Regions from separate parts of the Bradyrhizobium sp. USDA 4503 genome, predicted to be linked through region 4. Evidence: predicted binding sites of a transcription regulator. Region 4 holds the regulator's gene; each other region holds the start of a gene.
What was found. The regulator PhoB, encoded in region 4, activates phosphate uptake and scavenging genes when phosphate is short. The targets are predictions, from matches to a motif close to TGTCATNNANCTGTCAT.
Positions count from the first base shown of each region.

Region 1 (4,354 bases), 4.0 Mb from region 4:
CAGGCAGCAGATGCCGCGCACCACGAGCTCGACCGAGACGCCGGCCTGCGAGGCCTCGTACAGCGCGTCGATGATATCAGGGTCGACCAGCGCATTCATCTTCATCCAGACCGCGCCGGGCCGGCCGTGCTTGACGTGCGCGATCTCGCCGTGGATGTGCTCGATGATCCGCTTGCGCAGCGTCAGCGGCGACACCGCCATCTTCTCGATGTCGCTCGGCTCGGCATAGCCGGTGATGTAGTTGAAGACCCGCGCGACGTCGCGGCCGATGATCGGATCCGAGGTGAAGTAGGAGAGGTCGGTGTAGATGCGCGCGGTGACCGGGTGATAGTTGCCGGTGCCGGTGTGCACATAGGTCGTGAGATTGCCGCCCTCGCGGCGCACCACCATCGACAGCTTGGCATGCGTCTTCAATTCGATGAAGCCGTAGACCACCTGCACGCCGGCGCGTTCGAGGTCGCGGGCCCAGCGGATATTGGCTTCCTCGTCGAAGCGCGCCTTCAGCTCGATCAGCGCGGTCACCGACTTGCCGGCCTCGGCGGCTTCCGCCAGCGCGCGCACGATCGGCGAATTGTTCGAGGTGCGATAGAGCGTCTGCTTGATCGCGACCACGTCGGGATCGCGTGCCGCCTGCTGCAGGAACTGCACCACGACGTCGAAGGATTCGTAGGGGTGATGGACCACGAGGTCCTTCTGGCGGATGGCGGCGAAGATATCGCCGCCATGATCGCGCACCCGCTCGGGGTGGCGCGGCACATAGGGCGGGAATTCGAGGTCGGGGCGATTGAGGCGGGTGAGCTGCGACAGCTCGTTCATCGCCAGCACGCCGTCGACCAGGATCACTTCGTCGTCTGCGGCCGACAAGGCGTGCTGCACGAAGATGCGCAGCTCCTCTGGCATCGTGGCCTCGATCTCGAGCCGGATCACCGACCCGCGGCGTCGCCGCTTGAGCGCGGTCTCGAACAGGCGAACGAGGTCTTCGGCCTCTTCCTCGATTTCGAGTTCGGAGTCTCTGATGATGCGGAATGCGCCTTGGCCCTTGACGGTGTAGCCGGGGAACAGGCGGCCGATGAAGAGACCGGTGGCCTGCTCCAGCGTGATCAGCCGCGCCGGCGCGCCTTCCTTGTTGGAGGGGATGCGGATGAAGCGGTCGATCTTGCCGGGCATGCGGATCAGCGCGTTCATCGCCTTGCCGTCGGAGATCCGCGACAATTGCAGCGCCACCGTGAAGCCGAGATTCGGGATGAACGGGAAGGGATGCGCCGGGTCGATCGCCAGCGGCGTCAGCAGCGGGAAGATGCTGTGGAGGAAGTGATCCTCGATCCAGCTGCGCTCGGACTTGGTGACGTCGCGGCCGTCGACCAGTTGGATGCCGACCTTGGCCAGGATATCCCGCAGGTCGCTCCAGATCGCCTGCTGGTCGGAGGCGAGCTGCGAGACGGTCTTGTTGATCATCACGAGCTGATCGGCCGGCAGCAGGCCGTCCGGGCTGCGCTCGGTAATGCCCTCGCGGACCTGCGCCTTGATGCCGGCGACACGGACCATGAAGAACTCGTCGAGGTTATTCGCCGAAATCGACAGGAAGCGGACCCGCTCCAGCACGGGATGGCCGAGATTGACCGATTCCTCGAGCACCCGCCGGTTGAAGTGCAGCCAGGAGAGCTCCCGGTTGATGAAGCGTTCGGGGCTGGTCGCGATTGCGGGAATGGCGGGAAACTCCGCCTCTTTTTCTTTGATTTCAGTAGCTTGTGCCGAGTCCATAAAGTGCTGGTCCAATTCAGGGCAGGGGCCGGGGCGGTGTAGCCGAGAGCCGCAGAGACCATGTGATATTGCGATGACGTTTCGATGACATTGATGTTCCGCTCGCCTGCGCCGTCAAGCCGCGGGATGGATCAGGCGTCGCGCAACAGCTCCGCCGCCAGCGCCCGCGTGACGGGACGGCCGAGCCGGAGTGCCTCGGTATCCAGGAGCTCGACCGCCTGCCGGACGGCAACGTAGGAACGCTCGATCCGGTTGCTCAGATAGCTGACCAGCGGTTCGTCCACGCTCATCTGGCGGTCGGCGCAGAACTTGACGATCAGGCCGCGGAACAGCTGGTCGTCCGGCGGCAGCAGCGTCACGGTCGGCACCGCGCGGAGCCGCGACCGCAGGTCGCGCAATTCGATCTCGAACGCCGAGGGCGGAATGCGCGCCGTGATCAGCACGTAGGCATCGTCCTGGCGCGCCAGATTTAAAAGATGAAACATCGCGCGCTCGTCGAAATCCGCCGGCCTCAGGTCTTCGACGACGAGCGCACCGGTCGCAAGCGCGGTCGGCACCGTGTCGGCGGTCAGCGCATGCGCCGCGGTCGAGCGCGCGCCGGCGCTCTCGGCCCAGATCGCGGCGAGGTGGCTTTTGCCGGAGCCGTCAGGCCCGACCAGCAGCATGATTCGGTTTGGCCAGTCCGGCCAGCCGTCGATCAGCGCCAGCGCCGCCTCATTGGCAGGGCCCTCAAGGAAATCGTCGCGGGTCAGCTTCTCCTCGTGCGGCAGGGCCAAGGCCAATTGACGAGGTTGAACGCTACTGGCCACGCAAGTCTCCAAACCACTTCATTTTAGCCATGCGCAAACGCGTCGCGTTTGTCGCGGGAAAACCGGCTTCCACTTTTCCGGATCCCGCCTACCGAGCTTCGATCGTGCTCATGTGCCGCACCCACTCCACGAGATAGAGGGACACCGAACCCAAAGTAAAGATCGTGACCAGGCCCATCAGGATCAGGTCGTAAGGATGTGGCTGAAAGCCGAAGCCGAGCGAGGCCAGCACCAGCGCTGCGAACGCGACCTGCGCCACCGTGTTCAGCTTCGACACCATCAGCGGCTTCATCTCGACCGGCTTGTCGAACAACCATGACACAATCACGGCGGAGACGATCATGATGTCGCGTGACACCACGAGAATCACGATCCAGCGCGGCACCGCGCCCCAGATTCCGAGCGCGACATAGATCGACACCAGGAGCGCCTTGTCGGCGAGCGGATCGAGCAGGGCGCCGAGCTCGCTCGTCATGTTGAAGCGCTTGGCGAGGAAACCGTCGACCGCGTCCGAGACGCCGGCGATCACGAAGATCGCGAACGCAATCTCCATCTGGCTGGACACGATGGCCCAGACGATCACCGGCACCAGGATGATGCGGCCGAGGGTGATGATGTTCGGAATGCTCAACTTGGATCGCTTCCCGGCTAGAAGCCTGATTTTACTCGATATCCGGCTCTTTTGCGCAGCCGCCTTGTGTTATCTACATAGTATCGCGGCGGCAGCGCCGCGAGCCATTGCGCGGGGGCGGAATTCCTCGTAACCAGCCCCTGATCATCTGGAATTGGGCATGACCGAGCGCAAAAACGGGCTCACTTACGCGGATTCGGGTGTCGATATCGACGCCGGCAATCGACTGGTCGATCTGATCAAGCCGATGGTGCGGGCCACCGCGCGGCCTGGCGCGGACGCCGAGATCGGCGGTTTCGGCGGGCTGTTCGACCTCAAGGCCGCCGGCTTCAAGGATCCGGTCCTGGTGGCCGCGACCGATGGCGTCGGCACCAAGCTGAAGATCGCGATCGAGACCGGCATTCATGGCGGTATCGGCATCGATCTGGTCGCGATGTCGGTCAACGACCTCGTCGTGCAGGGCGCGGAACCGCTGTTCTTCCTCGACTATTTCGCCTGCGGCAAGCTGCACCCGGAGGCCACCGCGCAGATCGTCGCTGGTATCGCCGAGGGCTGCCGCGAATCCGGCTGCGCGCTGATCGGCGGCGAAACCGCCGAGATGCCCGGCCTCTACAAGGATGGCGATTACGACCTCGGCGGCTTTGCGGTCGGCGCGGCCGAGCGCGGCACGCTGCTGCCGACCGCGGATATCGCGGCGGGCGATGCCGTGATCGGGCTGGCTTCCTCCGGCGTGCACTCCAACGGCTATTCGCTGGTGCGCAAGATCGTCGAGCAGTCCGGCGTTGCCTATGACGCGCCGGCGCCGTTCGCGCCGGTCATGACGCTTGGCGCCGCGCTGCTGACGCCGACCCGGCTCTATGTGAAATCCTGCCTGCGCGCGATCCGCGACACCGGCGCGGTGAAGGGGTTCGCCCACATCACCGGCGGCGGCTTCACCGACAACATTCCGCGCGTGCTGCCGAAGCATCTCGGCGTCGGCATCGATCTGGCGCGGCTGCCGGTGCTGCCGGTGTTCAAATGGCTGGCCGAGCAGGGCGGCATCGCCGAGCTCGAGCTGCTGCGCACCTTCAACTGCGGCATCGGCATGATCGCGATCGTCAAGGCTGATGCGGTCGACGCCGTGACCGAGGCGTTCACCGCCGGCGGCGAGACG
Region 1 covers NZ_JBSRXS010000001.1:984,172-988,525, forward strand. The annotation lists gene ACVMIH_RS04690 (RNA degradosome polyphosphate kinase) at 1-1,761, opposite strand, end outside; gene ACVMIH_RS04695 (P-loop NTPase family protein) at 1,893-2,570, opposite strand; gene ACVMIH_RS04700 (CDP-alcohol phosphatidyltransferase family protein) at 2,659-3,201, opposite strand; gene purM (phosphoribosylformylglycinamidine cyclo-ligase) at 3,362-4,354, shown strand, end outside.
Region 1: a site for PhoB is predicted at 1,835-1,851, ahead of ACVMIH_RS04690 (RNA degradosome polyphosphate kinase). Genes of this name have one in related genera too.

Region 2 (4,354 bases), 1.1 Mb from region 4:
GAGCAATCCCTACAACATCCTGATCACCGGCATCGGCGGCACCGGTGTGATCACCATCGGCGCGCTGCTCGGCATGGCCGCGCATGTCGAGGGGCTCGCCTGTTCGACGCTCGACTTCACCGGCCTGTCGCAGAAGAACGGCGCCGTGATGAGCCATGTCCGGCTCGCGCCCGCCTCCGACATGCTGACCACGGTGCGCATCGCACCGGGCAATGCCAACCTGATCCTCGGCTGCGACCTCGTCGTCGCCACCAGCGTGCCGGCGCTGAGCCGCGCCGAGCGCGGCGTCACCCGCGCCGTGGTCAACGCCGATCTCTTGCCGACCGCGAGCTTCGTGATCGATCCCGATATCGACTTCGAAGCCAGCTCGATGCGCGATGCGCTAAACGGCGCGGTGACGCCTGGCGACCTCGATATCCTCGATGCCACCGGGCTTGCCACCGCGCTGATGGGCGACAGCATCGCCACCAACGCCTTCATGCTCGGTTTTGCCTTTCAGCGCGGCGCGATCCCGCTGTCGCTGGAAGCGATCCTGAAGGCGATCGAGCTCAACGGCGCCGCCATCGAGATGAACAAGACCGCGTTCTCGTGGGGCCGGCTCGCCGCGCATGATCTGCAACGCGTGGTCAGCGCCGCACGCTTCAAGAGCGCCGGCGCCGCGCCGGCCAAGAAGACGCTTGATGAGGCGATCGCGTTCCGCGCCAAATTCCTCACCGACTATCAGGACGCGGCCTACGCCAGGCGCTATCTCGACGATGTAGCGCGCGTCCGCACCGCCGAGGCGGCGGCCGCGCCGGGCTCGCAGGACCTGACGGAGGCCTTCGCAAAGGGCCTGTTCAAGCTGATGGCCTACAAGGATGAATACGAAGTCGCGCGGCTCTATTCCGACGGCGAGTTCAGCAAGGCCTTGAGGGAACAATTCCAAGGCAAGTCCGGCTTGAAGGTCTTGCTGGCGCCGCCGCTGCTGGCCCAGCGCGATCCCGTCACCGGGCGGCTGCAGAAGCGTGAATTCGGTCCGTGGATCTTCACGGCGTTCGGCATGCTTGCAAGGCTGAAGGGCCTGCGCGGCACCGCCTTCGACATCTTCGGCTATACCGCCGAGCGCAAGATGGAGCGCGCATTGCCGGTCGAGTATTCGGCGATGATCCTGCGTCACCTCGACGGCAAGAAGCCGCTCGACTTGCCGCGCCTCGTGGCGCTGGCGAAGGCTGCGGAGCTCGTGCGTGGTTATGGCCACATCAAGGAGGGCAACGTCGCCCGCTACCGCACCGAATGCGCTCGGCTGGAGCGCGCGATCAGCCAGCCGCTGGCGCAGGCGGCGGAGTAAGGCCGGGGAACTTTCCACAGCCGCCCTGGTTGACCGGCAACCCTGCCTGCAAGCGGTGGCTGGATTCGTACGCCCGAGCCCCTACATGATGGCTGTCTGTTCGAGTGATTTCAGGAGGCCGTTTGATGGTCCTGAAAAACGCTTTTGTTGCAACCGTTTGTACCGCGTGCCTGGCTTTGGGCGGCGTGGCGTTGGCTGACGAGTATCGCCCCAGCGAGTTCTTCAGCCTCGATCTTTCACGCGCAGTGTTGTCGCCGAAGCCGCTTGGCCCGCCGGCGCAGTTCGAGCCCGTTCCGGTCGAGGCGAAGACCGACCATGGCCCCGATCAGCATGCGAATGTCGAGCCGCAGGTCGAGGAGCCGAAAGTCGCGCCGAAGAAAGCCGTGCGGACCACCAGGGTGACCGCGCCGCACGAGAAGAAGCGCGCGGAAGCGCGCGTGCCCGCCCGTGCCAAGCTCGCGCGCCGCCACTCGAACCCGCTCGATGCGGAGGCCCGTGACACACGGATCCAGACCTGGCCGTGCCGCACCGGCGGCATCTGCAACTGGCATCGGTGAGGCGGCGCTCTCGCGCCTCTGCTTTCTCGAAGTGCGTCAATCCTTGACCCGTCATCCTGAGGTGCGAGCGAAGCGAGCCTCGAAGGATGGATCGGCCACGGACGGGCCGTTCATCCTTCGAGACGGCCGCTTCGCGACCTCCTCAGGATGACGGGTTTGGTGCTTGAGCGCTCGATATCCGGGGCCGCCGTCCCAGCAGCCGCCCCCGAGTCATCCCGCCGTCGCAAAACCGTCGGCGGAGAGTCAAGAAACCGTAAGGCCGGAGTCAAGGAGCGCAGGCAAAACCTTCGTTGCGATTCGACGAAGGTTATTCGATGCCGACAGCGAACTCCGCGAGGCGGCGAGGCCTCACCCGGCGCCAGCTTCTGGTGCGCTCGGCGTCGACCGCGGCGCTGGCGGGATTCGGCGCGCTGGCAAGACCGTATCTGAGCCGCGCCGCGGATCGGCCCGCGATTGCGGGCATCCAGTCCGGCGACGTGGCAAGCGATTCCGGTGTCATCTGGGCGCGCGCCGATCGCGCCGCGCGGATGCACATCGAATGCGCCGCGGTCGAAAGCTTCGCCAGCATCCTGCGCACCGTGTCCGCCGATGCGCTGCCCGAGCGCGACTTCACCGCCAAGCTGCTGCTCGACGGCCTGCCGCCGGGCCAGGACCTGTTCTATCGCGTGCGCTTCGAGGACCGCGAGGGCACATCAGGCGAAAGCCGGGTCGGCCATTTCCGAACCGCGCCGGCCGACCGGCGTCCCGTCTCGTTCGTCTGGTCCGGCGACGTCGTCGGGCAGGGCTGGGGCATCGACCCCGCGCGCGGCGGCTTGCGCAGCTACCGCACCATGCTGGACGAGCGTCCGGACTTCTTCATCCATTCCGGCGATCACATCTACGCCGATTGCACGGTGCCGTCGGAGCAGAAACTCCCAAACGGTGAGATCTGGCGCAACATCGTCACCGAGGAGAAATCCGTCGTCGCGCAGAGCCTCGATCAGTTTCGCGGCAACTACAAATACAACTGGCTCGACGAGAGTTTCCGCGCCTTCCACGCCGAGGTGCCGATGTTCGCGCAGTGGGACGACCACGAGGTGGCCGACGACTGGTCGCCACTCGGCACCACCGATGCGACCGGCTATGAGGCGGACGGCAGCTCGCGCCTGGTGGCACGGGCACGCCGCGCCTTCCACGAATTCATGCCCATGCGGCTGATGCCGGAGCGCGATGGCCGCGTCTACCGCAAGATTCCCTACGGGCCGCTGCTCGACGTCTTCATCATCGACATGCGCTCCTATCGCGATTCCAGCTGGAACAAGCAGGGCGATCCGGACCACGCCTGCATCCTCGGCCAGAGCCAGCTCGCCTGGCTGAAGCGGGAGCTGGTGGCGTCGGATGCTGTCTGGAAGGTGATCGCGGCGGATCTGCCGATCGGCCTCGTCAGCCTCGATGCGGTCGCGCTCGGCGACGGGCCGCCCGCGCGGCGCGAGCACGAGATCGCCGATCTGTTGTCCTTCATGAAGCGCGCCGGGGTCCGCAACACGGTGTGGCTCACCGCCGACATGCACTACACCGCCGCGCATCACTATGATCCGAACCGCGCGGTTTTCCAGGAGTTCGAGCCGTTCTGGGAGTTCGTCTCCGGTCCGCTGCATGCCGGCACCTGGTCGCCGGGCGAGCTCGACAACACCTTTGGCCCGAAGGCGATGTACCAGAAGGGCTGCTCGGCCGAGCAGGGCGACAATCTCGCGCCGTGCTTCGAGCTGCAATTCTTCGGCCGCGTCGACATCGACGGCAAGACCGGCGTGATGACGGTGACGCTGAAGGACGTCGACAACCACGACCTCTGGTCGGTCGATATCGAGCCGCGGCCGGACGCGCGGCCCGGCCAGATCATGGCGCAGCACATCTAGCGCCGTCTCTGATCCGTCGCGACATCTTGATTGCCGGCGTCTTGCCCGAGGGCCCGGTTTGCGGGCAGACTGCGTGTCGGCAGTCCTGCCAATTTCATTCCCACGAAACGATTTGCTGGCGTGACGTCGTCGATGGCATCGGCGTCCCACGCGTCAGGAGCTATCCATGGAAAATCTGCAGACACAGGGCATCAGCCTGCCGCAGCTCGGGCTCGGCACCTTCCGCATGCAGGGCGATACCTGCCGCGCGGCGGTCGAGAGCGCGCTTGGGCTCGGCTATCGGCATATCGACACCGCCGAGATGTACGGCAATGAAGAGGCGATCGGGGCGGCGATCGCTGCCTCGAATGTCGCGCGCAGGGACCTGCACGTGACCACCAAGGTCTGGCACGAGAACCTGGCGCCGGATGCGATCCGGACAGCGTTCGACGCCAGCCTGAAGAAGCTGCGGCTCGATCACGTCGATCTCTATCTGGTGCACTGGCCGTCGCGGAGTATGAAGCTGCCTGCCGTCTTCGAGACGCTGATGAAGCTGAGGGAGGAAGGCCGCACCCGCGCGATCGGCGTCGCCAATT
Region 2 covers NZ_JBSRXS010000001.1:3,893,271-3,897,624, reverse strand. The annotation lists gene ACVMIH_RS18935 (indolepyruvate ferredoxin oxidoreductase family protein) at 1-1,327, shown strand, start outside; gene ACVMIH_RS18930 (hypothetical protein) at 1,453-1,884, shown strand; gene ACVMIH_RS18925 (alkaline phosphatase D family protein) at 2,199-3,779, shown strand; gene ACVMIH_RS18920 (aldo/keto reductase) at 3,946-4,354, shown strand, end outside.
Region 2: a site for PhoB is predicted at 2,093-2,109, ahead of ACVMIH_RS18925 (alkaline phosphatase D family protein). Genes of this name have one in related genera too.

Region 3 (4,354 bases), 3.7 Mb from region 4:
GTTGCCTGACCTCTCCCGCTTGCGGGGGAGGTCGGATCGCATCGTTAGGTGCGATCCGGGTGGGGGCTCTCTCCATACATAGGGTGTCGCTTGTGGCGACACCCCACCCCGGCCCTCCCCGCAAGCGGTCGCAAGCGGGAGAGGGAGATCACTGCCGTCTCGGCAATCGCCTCAGATACTCAACTCCACCGGTACATCCTCGGGCTTGACGCCGGCAAGGCCGAGGCCCTTGACGAACCATTCGCGCATCTGGCCGATGCCGCGGTTGTAGTCGATCCACACCGAGAGAAAATCGCGCCAGCGCTTGTCGGCTTCGCGCCGTACCGCCGTGCCGCTCGCGATCGTCACTGATGGCGAGGCCAGGATCTTGTAGGTGCCGAGGTTCGGGTTCTTGGCGATCGCGGTCAGCCCGAGCACCAGCGCGTTGACCACGCAATCGACGCGACCCGACGACATTTCCAGCATCACCTCGTCGCGCGACTTCAGCGACTTGATGGTGGCGTTCGGCGCAAAGCGGCGCGCCACCGCCTCGTTGGCCGAGCCGACGTCGACCGCGATCTTGACCTCGGGCTTGTTGATGTCGGCCCAGGTCTTGGCTTCCAGCCCCTTCCTCAGCATCGCGCCGAACGGATGCGGGAACACCAGATTGGTGAAATCGACCACCAGCGCGCGCTGCGGCGTCGGGTTGAGCGCGAAGCCGAGGTCGATCTTGTTGGCCTGCAGATCAAGGATTGAATTGCCGTAGGTCGACTCGACATACTCCAGCTTGACGTCGAGCAGTTTGGCCAGGTCGTTGGCCATCTCGATCGAGAAGCCGGACCAGGTGCCCGAGGCGAGGTCCTTGTTGAAATAGGGCAGCTCGCCCGGCAGCACCGCGATCCGCAGCACCTTGTTGGCCCGGATGCGATCCAGCGTGTTGTCGGCTGGCGTCTGCGCCGAGGCCGGCGTTGCCATCGCGGCCGCGAGCGCCGCGCCGCTGCCGATCCCGAGCGCATAGCGCAGCGCGTCGCGGCGATCTTCGGAGATTTTGATGTCGTCGGATTGAGTCAAGCGGGCCTCCCTGCACCAAATCGGGGGAAGCCTAGCGTCGGTATCCGGTGCCAGCAAGTGCGCGCGCCTGCACCATTGGTAGGCAAGGCAAGGGCGCGGTCGCCTACGTGCCGGACTTCACCTCTCCCGCTTGTGGGGGAGGTCGAATAAGCCGCGAACCGCGCCCTTAGGGGTTAGCAACGATAGGTCATGTTCGCCCCTGTGACCGAAGAAAAGAAAACGGCGGGGAAGCTCAGTTCGGCTACCCAATCGAGCACTTGGTTGTCTGTCTGGGTTTCTGGACTTGAAAGGTGTGGAAATTGAAAAAGCACCGTCCCGTGAATGTCCAAAAGAACGAGACGATCGATAACCCAAACATCACCGTCGTCGGTCGAGAAAAATTTTGCCAGCAATTCTGCTGTTCCGTCAGAACGAAGCCTGAGAGTGGGGCCGTTGTTCAGGGTGCCGTTCAAGAAGCCGGACAGCTTGCAATCGCCGTAACGAATAGGCGCGCTCCAACTGAGGTCAAGGGTTTGGATAGCATGTGTCGCAACACCCTTATAGCTTTTTGGCTGGTCGGTCGCCGAGCTTTTGCTTTCAAGATGTTCTTTCAACATAGCGTACGCCTCCTTCTAGCCCGCGAATTGCGAGCAACCTCTGGTTTAAAGGGAGGGCGCAAAAGGACCAGTGAGCTGCCTCACAATCTCCAATCGCGATTTAGTGATCCTCCCCGTAAGCGGGGGAGGACAGAGCGCGCTCGTGCCCAGAATCAATATCGTCCCGGCACGTACATCTCCTGCGGGATCGGGCCGCGGTGATAGTCCGGGTTGCGCACCCGCGGCGGCAGCACCACCGGCTGGTGGGTGACCGCCTGATAGGGGATCAGGCTCAAGAGATGCGAGATGCAGTTGAGCCGGGCGCGCTTCTTGTCGACTGCATCGACGATCCACCACGGCGAGTCCTGCAGGTGCGTGCGTTCCAGCATCGTTTCCTTCGCCTTGGTGTAGAGCTCCCAGCGGGTCCGCGCCTCGACGTCCATCGGGCTCAGCTTCCACTGCTTCAGCGGATCCTGGATCCGCATCGAGAAGCGGAACGCCTGTTCCTCGTCGGTGATCGAAAACCAGTATTTCAGGAGGACGGTGCCGGAGCGGATCAGCATGCGCTCGAATTCCGGCACCGAGTTGAAGAATTCCTCATACTGCTCGTCGCTGCAGAACCCCATCACCTTCTCGACGCCGGCGCGGTTGTACCAGCTGCGGTCGAACAGCACGATCTCGCCGCCGGCCGGCAGATGCGAGACATAGCGCTGGAAGTACCATTGCGTGCGCTCGCGCTCGTTCGGCGCCGGCAGCGCCGCGATCCGGCAGACCCGCGGGTTGAGCCGCTGGGTGATGCGCTTGATCACGCCGCCCTTGCCGGCGGAATCGCGGCCCTCGAACAGCACGACGACCTTCTTCTTCTCGTGCTGCACCCAGTCCTGCAGCTTGACCAGCTCGCCCTGCAGCCGCAGCAATTCGCGGAAATAGAACTTGCGGTCGATCGACGGCCTGCCGGCGGCGCCGTCATGGTCGAGCTCGTCGAGCCTCACGTCGTCGAGCTCGAGCTCGAGTTCCTCGTCGAGGCTGTCGGCCATCTCCTGATGGATGCGGGCGCGCAAGGCTTCATCCCGGGAGGCTTCGTCGGTGAGGGCGGAGGTCGTCATGAAGGTCCGTCTTTCAGTGTGTTAGATGGATCGGACGGCAGCATTGACGGGCGATGTTACCCCTCTATGACAATGCCGTGACCGCTGTTTCACGCCGCCGGGCGGACTGTGCTAACAAGCCGACAAAACCAAAAAGGGAGATGTGCCGATGATTTCGCTCACGCCAAAAGACGTCCTGCCGGAGGACGGCACCGCCGGCACGCTGGTCGGGCGGGTCTGGTTGCCGCAGGCCGGCGGGCCCGCCGTCGTCGCGGTGCGGGCAGACGGTGTGTTCGATGTCACGGCGCGGTTCCCGACGGTGAGCGCGCTCTGCGAGGAAAGCGATCCCGCGGCCGCGCTGCGCGCCACGGGCGGCGAGCGGATCGGCGATTTCGAGGCGATCCTCGCCAACACCCCGCCCGACGGCCGCGACAAGGCCAGGCCGCACCTGCTGGCGCCGGTCGATCTCCAGGTGCTGAAGGCCGCCGGCGTCACCTTCGCAATCTCGATGCTGGAGCGCGTGATCGAGGAGCGGGCGCGCGGCAATCCGTCCTCGGCGGACGCGATCCGCAAGGAAGTGGTGCGCCTGGTCGGCGACGATCTCTCCAAGCTGAAGCCCGGCTCCGAGCAGGCGATGAAACTGAAGCAGGTGCTGATCGATCAGAATGCCTGGAGCCAGTATCTCGAGGTCGGCATCGGTCCCGACGCCGAAGTGTTCACCAAGGCGCCGACGCTGTCCTCGGTCGGATCAGGCATGGATGCCGGGCTGCATCCGAAGTCGACCTGGAATAATCCGGAGCCGGAGGTCGTGCTTGTTGTCTCCGCCGCCGGCAAGATCGTCGGCGCCGCGCTCGGCAACGACGTCAATCTGCGCGACTTCGAGGGGCGCTCGGCGCTGTTGCTGTCGAAGGCCAAGGACAACAACGCGTCCTGCGCGATCGGTCCGCTGCTCCGGCTGTTCGACCAGACCTTCTCGCTCGACGATGTCAGGAAGATGGATGTCGGACTGACCGTGACTGGCGCGGACGGCTTCGTGCTCGAGGGCCATTCCTCGATCAGCAAGATCAGCCGCGACCCGACCGATCTGGTCGCCCAGACCATCGGCCCCGTGCATCAATATCCTGATGGATTTGCGCTGTTCCTCGGCACGATGTTCGCGCCGGTCAAGGATCGCGATTCCAAGGGCGAGGGCTTTACCCACAAGCGCGACGACATCGTGACCATCGCCGCACCACAGCTCGGCAAGCTGGTCAACCGGATGCGCAATAGCGACGAATGCGAGCCCTGGACCTTCGGCGTCGGTGCGCTGATGAAGAACCTCGCACAGCGCAAGGTGCTGTGAGGATCGGGACGGGACGGCGACTCCACTACCTCGGCTGCTTCGTCGGCCGTGTGCGGCCTGTCGCGTGCGCGGCAGGTCGGCGCCGGGTTGCGCCGACAATCCGGTGACGTTCAGCCGCCTCTCGCAGCGCGTTGAACGACGACGATGGTGACTGTGCCGAAGCGGCGGCGTTGTCGAACATGTTCAGAAACCTGCGCGGCAGATCGACCGTGTGGCGCAACTTGAGCGCGTTAAAACACGCGGAATTTGCCGCTTTTTCCTAGCTTTATGTGAACCAGTTCATCCTCGTTCGCGCCGGTCCG
Region 3 covers NZ_JBSRXS010000001.1:8,623,120-8,627,473, forward strand. The annotation lists gene ACVMIH_RS40450 (transporter substrate-binding domain-containing protein) at 172-1,050, opposite strand; gene ACVMIH_RS40455 (DUF6294 family protein) at 1,224-1,646, opposite strand; gene ppk2 (polyphosphate kinase 2) at 1,799-2,731, opposite strand; gene ACVMIH_RS40465 (fumarylacetoacetate hydrolase family protein) at 2,880-4,052, shown strand.
Region 3: a site for PhoB is predicted at 2,787-2,803, ahead of ppk2 (polyphosphate kinase 2). Genes of this name have one in related genera too.

Region 4 (4,354 bases):
ATCGGCGCACCCAGGACTACATCACCGGCCGGTTCGGTTGACCGGCGCATGATCCGGAAAAGTGGAAACCGGTTTTCCGATCAGGTCATGCTAAAATTCAGGACACGAAGCCATGATCCCCGGGATCATGGTTGAGGGAGACAAGCGATGGCTTCTGAACATACCGCCAAGGCATTCGACAGCGACCTGCAGGAGTTGACCCGCCTGGTCGCCGAGATGGGCGGCCTGGTCGAACGAATGATTACCGAGTCGGTCGACGCGCTGATCCGTCGCGACGTCGCGCTCGGCAAGCGCGTGGTCGCCGCCGACATCGAGATCGACAATCTGCAGCGCAACATCGAAGAGCGCGCGGTGCTGACGATCGCGCGCCGCCAGCCGATGGCGATCGACCTGCGTGAGATCGTCAGCGCGATGCGCGTCGCCACCGATCTCGAGCGGATCGGCGACCTCGCCAAGAACATGGGCAAGCGCGTCGCGGCGCTGGAGAGCGATTTCCAGCCGCTGAAGTTGATCCGCGGCCTCGAGCACATGACCGACCTCGTGCTGTCGCAGGTCAAGTCGGTGCTCGACGCCTATGCCGCGCACGACCTGCCGGCGGCGATGAACGTCTGGAAGGGCGACGAGGAGGTCGATGCGATCTGCACCTCGCTGTTCCGCGAACTGCTCACCTACATGATGGAAGATCCGCGCAACATCTCGTTCTGCATCCATCTGATGTTCTGCGCCAAGAACATCGAGCGGATCGGCGATCACGCCACCAATATCGCCGAGACCGTGTTCTACATGATCGAGGGCCAGCAGATCACCGACAAGCGCCCGAAGGGCGACATGACCACTTTTGCCACCACGGTGCCGGGCAACTGAGGCATGATCGGCAAGCACGGAACCGGCAAGAGCGAAACTGGACGATCCTCGCGACAAATCGTTTCCGCGGGGACTATGCTCAAGGAAGTAAGCGTTTCGGTTTGCGTCTGGGCAACGGATCACCACAGAGAAAGAACTTAAACCGATGAGCGCACGCATTCTGGTAGTCGAAGACGAGGAAGCGCTGACGACGCTGTTGCGCTACAATCTCGATGCGGAAGGCTACGATGTCGAGACGGTGGGGCGCGGCGACGATGCGGATACAAGGCTGAAGGAGCGCGTTCCCGACCTCGTGGTGCTGGACTGGATGCTGCCGGGCCTGTCCGGCATCGAACTGTGCCGCCGCCTGCGGGCGCGGCCCGAGACCAAGCAGCTTCCGATCATCATGCTGACCGCGCGCGGCGAGGAAAGCGAGCGCGTGCGCGGGCTTGCCACCGGCGCCGACGATTACATCGTCAAGCCGTTCTCGGTGCCGGAGCTGCTGGCGCGGGTGAAGGGCCTGTTGCGCCGCGCCAGCCCGGAGCGGCTTGCGACCGTGCTGACCTACGGCGACATCGAGCTCGACCGCGAGAAGCGCCGCGTGGCGCGCTCGGGCCGTCCGATCGATCTCGGGCCGACCGAGTATCGCCTGCTCGAATTCTTCCTCGAGCATCCCGGCCGCGTGTTCAGCCGCGAGCAATTGCTCGACAGCGTCTGGGGCCGCGACATCTACATCGATGAGCGCACCGTCGACGTGCATATCGGCCGCCTGCGCAAGCTGCTCAATCCGGGCCGCGAGCAGGATCCGATCCGCACTGTGCGCGGCGCCGGCTACGCGCTCGACGACCGCTTTGCCAAGGCCGAGCCGCAGCCGTAACGGCCATGCGGCATTCATAAACCGCAACACGGCGTCGTCCCGGCGAAAGCCGGGACCCATACGCCGCGGCCAGCGCAATCGGCACGCGGCCAGACGGCTTTCTAACAACACCCATTCGTGGTTATGGGTCCCGGCCTGCGCCGGGACGACGCTGGTGATATAGCCGGGCTGGGTCACACAAAAAAATCCCCGCTTTCGCGGGGATTTGTCTTTGAGGTCTTCCGTCGTTTTCCCGAGTGCTCACTTGATCTGCGGTTTCGCCGACGGCCGGCGGCGATCGGCGGCGGGCTGGTAGGCGACGCGCGAGTGATGCGCGCAATAGGGCAGGCCGCCGAGCGCTTTGCCGCCGCAGAAGAAGAATTCCGGGCTCGAGGGATCGCCGACCGGCCAGTGACAGGTGGCCTCGTTGAGCTCGAGCAGCGACAGCCGCTGGCTCATCGGCACCACATTGTCGTAGGAGATCGGATCGGGCTCCATCTCGGCCTCGAAGGCGTGCGCCAGCGCGGTGTTGCCGCGCGAGACCGGGCGCGCCACCCGCATCATGTGCTGGGCGGGGCGGGCCTTGCGCTGCCGCGGCGCGGCCGTGGAGGGTGCCTTGGCGCGGCCGGAGAGGCCGAGCCGATGCACTTTGCCGATCACGGCGTTTCGCGTCACATTGCCAAGTTCCGCCGCGATCTGGCTGGCCGACAGGCCGGACTCCCAGAGCTTCTTCAGCTGCTCGACGCGATCGTCGGACCAGGTCAATACAGTCATCGCATTCTTCCCTTCGCGTAGCGCCGGCCAATCATTGGAGCGGCGCTGCGAGCCAATCTGGACAAATATCCCTGCGGCCAGAATCCCTTAGCCCTCGCCGGGCACGGTGTTGCGCCCGAACGTTTACGCGAGACACAAAGGCTACTTAGAGGGTCCAGTACCGCCGCACGAGATGTCGTACCCGACAGGCCAAACGCTACAATATGGCGTGACTCTGGCGCAAGAGTCCGCGGTCGTGCGTCCACATGTTCCCACACAGTTAAGCATCGCGATGAGGCTTTTCCACCGCACCGGAATGCTCCGGATTGCGCTCGTTTCGCATTGCAGGAAGGCCACTTCGTGGCGATTGACACTTACCGACCGCAGCATAGAATGCCCGCCACGTGCCGCCCGCAAAGGCGGCCGTTTTGTTTTCCGAAGCTGGCCGTTGCTGCGCTGGCGTCAAGGCGCGCGGCAATTGTCGGCTTAAAAACCGCCAGTGATCGTCATGACCAACGCTGCCACGTCGCATCTGCTCCCCGTCTTCGCCAGGGTCGATCTCGGTTTCGAGCGCGGTGAGGGCGCCTGGCTGATCGCAACCAACGGCGACCGCTATCTCGATTTCACCTCGGGCGTCGCGGTCAACGCGCTCGGGCACGCGCATCCGCATCTCGTCAAGGCGCTGCAGGAACAGGCGACCAAGCTCTGGCACATGTCGAACCTGTTCAAGAGCCCGGACGGCGAGGTGCTTGCCGCGCGGCTGTGCGAGCAGAGCTTTGCCGACTTCGTGTTCTTCTGCAATTCCGGCGCGGAAGCGATGGAGGGCGTGATCAAGCTGGTCCGCCACTATCACTTCTCCAAGGGCCATGGCGAGCGCTACCGCATCATCACCTTCGAGGGCGCCTTCCACGGCCGCACGCTGGGCACGCTGGCGGCGACCGGCTCGGCGAAATATCTCGAGGGCTTCGGCCCGCCGATGGACGGCTTCGACCAGGTGCCGCATGGCGACATCGACGCGGTGAAGAAGGCGATCGGTCCGCACACCGCCGGCATCCTGATCGAGCCGGTGCAGGGCGAGGGCGGCGTGCGCTCGGCGCCACAGGCGTTCTTCAAGGCACTGCGCGCGCTGTGCGACGAGCACGGCCTGCTGCTCGCCTTCGACGAGGTGCAGACCGGCATGGGCCGAACCGGCGAGCTGTTCGCCTACAAGCGCACCGGCGTCACGCCGGACGTGATGTCGCTGGCCAAGGCGCTCGGGGGCGGTTTCCCGATCGGCGCGGTGCTGGCGACCGCGCAGGCCGCGGCCGGCATGGCGCCCGGCTCGCACGGCTCGACCTTCGGCGGCAATCCGCTCGCGGTCGCCGCCGCCAATGCCGTGCTCGACGTCATGCTGAAACCCGGCTTCTTCGAGTATGTGCAGAAGATGTCGCTGCTGCTCAAGCAGAAGCTCGCCTCCGTCGTCGACCGCTATCCCGGCGTGCTGTCGGAGGTACGCGGCGAGGGGCTGTTGATCGGCGTCAAGGCCGTGGTGCCGTCGGGCGACCTGATCGCAGCGCTGCGCAGCGAGAAGCTGCTCACCGTCGGCGCAGGCGACAATGTGGTGCGGTTCCTGGCGCCGCTGATCGTGACCGAGTCCGAGATCGACCAGTCGATCACCGCGCTCGAGCGCGCCTGCGCGACATTGTCGGTGGCGCAGCCGAAGAAGGCGGCTGGATAATGAGCAAGCCGGTCCGTCACTTCCTCGATATCAACGAGCTGCCGCTCGGCGAACTGCGCAACATGCTGTCCGCCGGAGCCGCCATGAAGGCGAAGCTGAAGGCGCATGAGAAGGGCAGGAAGCCGCTCGAAGGCAAGACGCTGGCGATGATCTTCGAGCGCCCGTCGACCCGCACAAGGGTGTCG
Region 4 covers NZ_JBSRXS010000001.1:4,965,929-4,970,282, reverse strand. The annotation lists gene pstB (phosphate ABC transporter ATP-binding protein PstB) at 1-41, shown strand, start outside; gene phoU (phosphate signaling complex protein PhoU) at 148-864, shown strand; gene phoB (phosphate regulon transcriptional regulator PhoB) at 1,010-1,720, shown strand; gene ACVMIH_RS23940 (GcrA family cell cycle regulator) at 1,961-2,473, opposite strand; gene ACVMIH_RS23935 (acetylornithine transaminase) at 2,961-4,169, shown strand; gene argF (ornithine carbamoyltransferase) at 4,169-4,354, shown strand, end outside.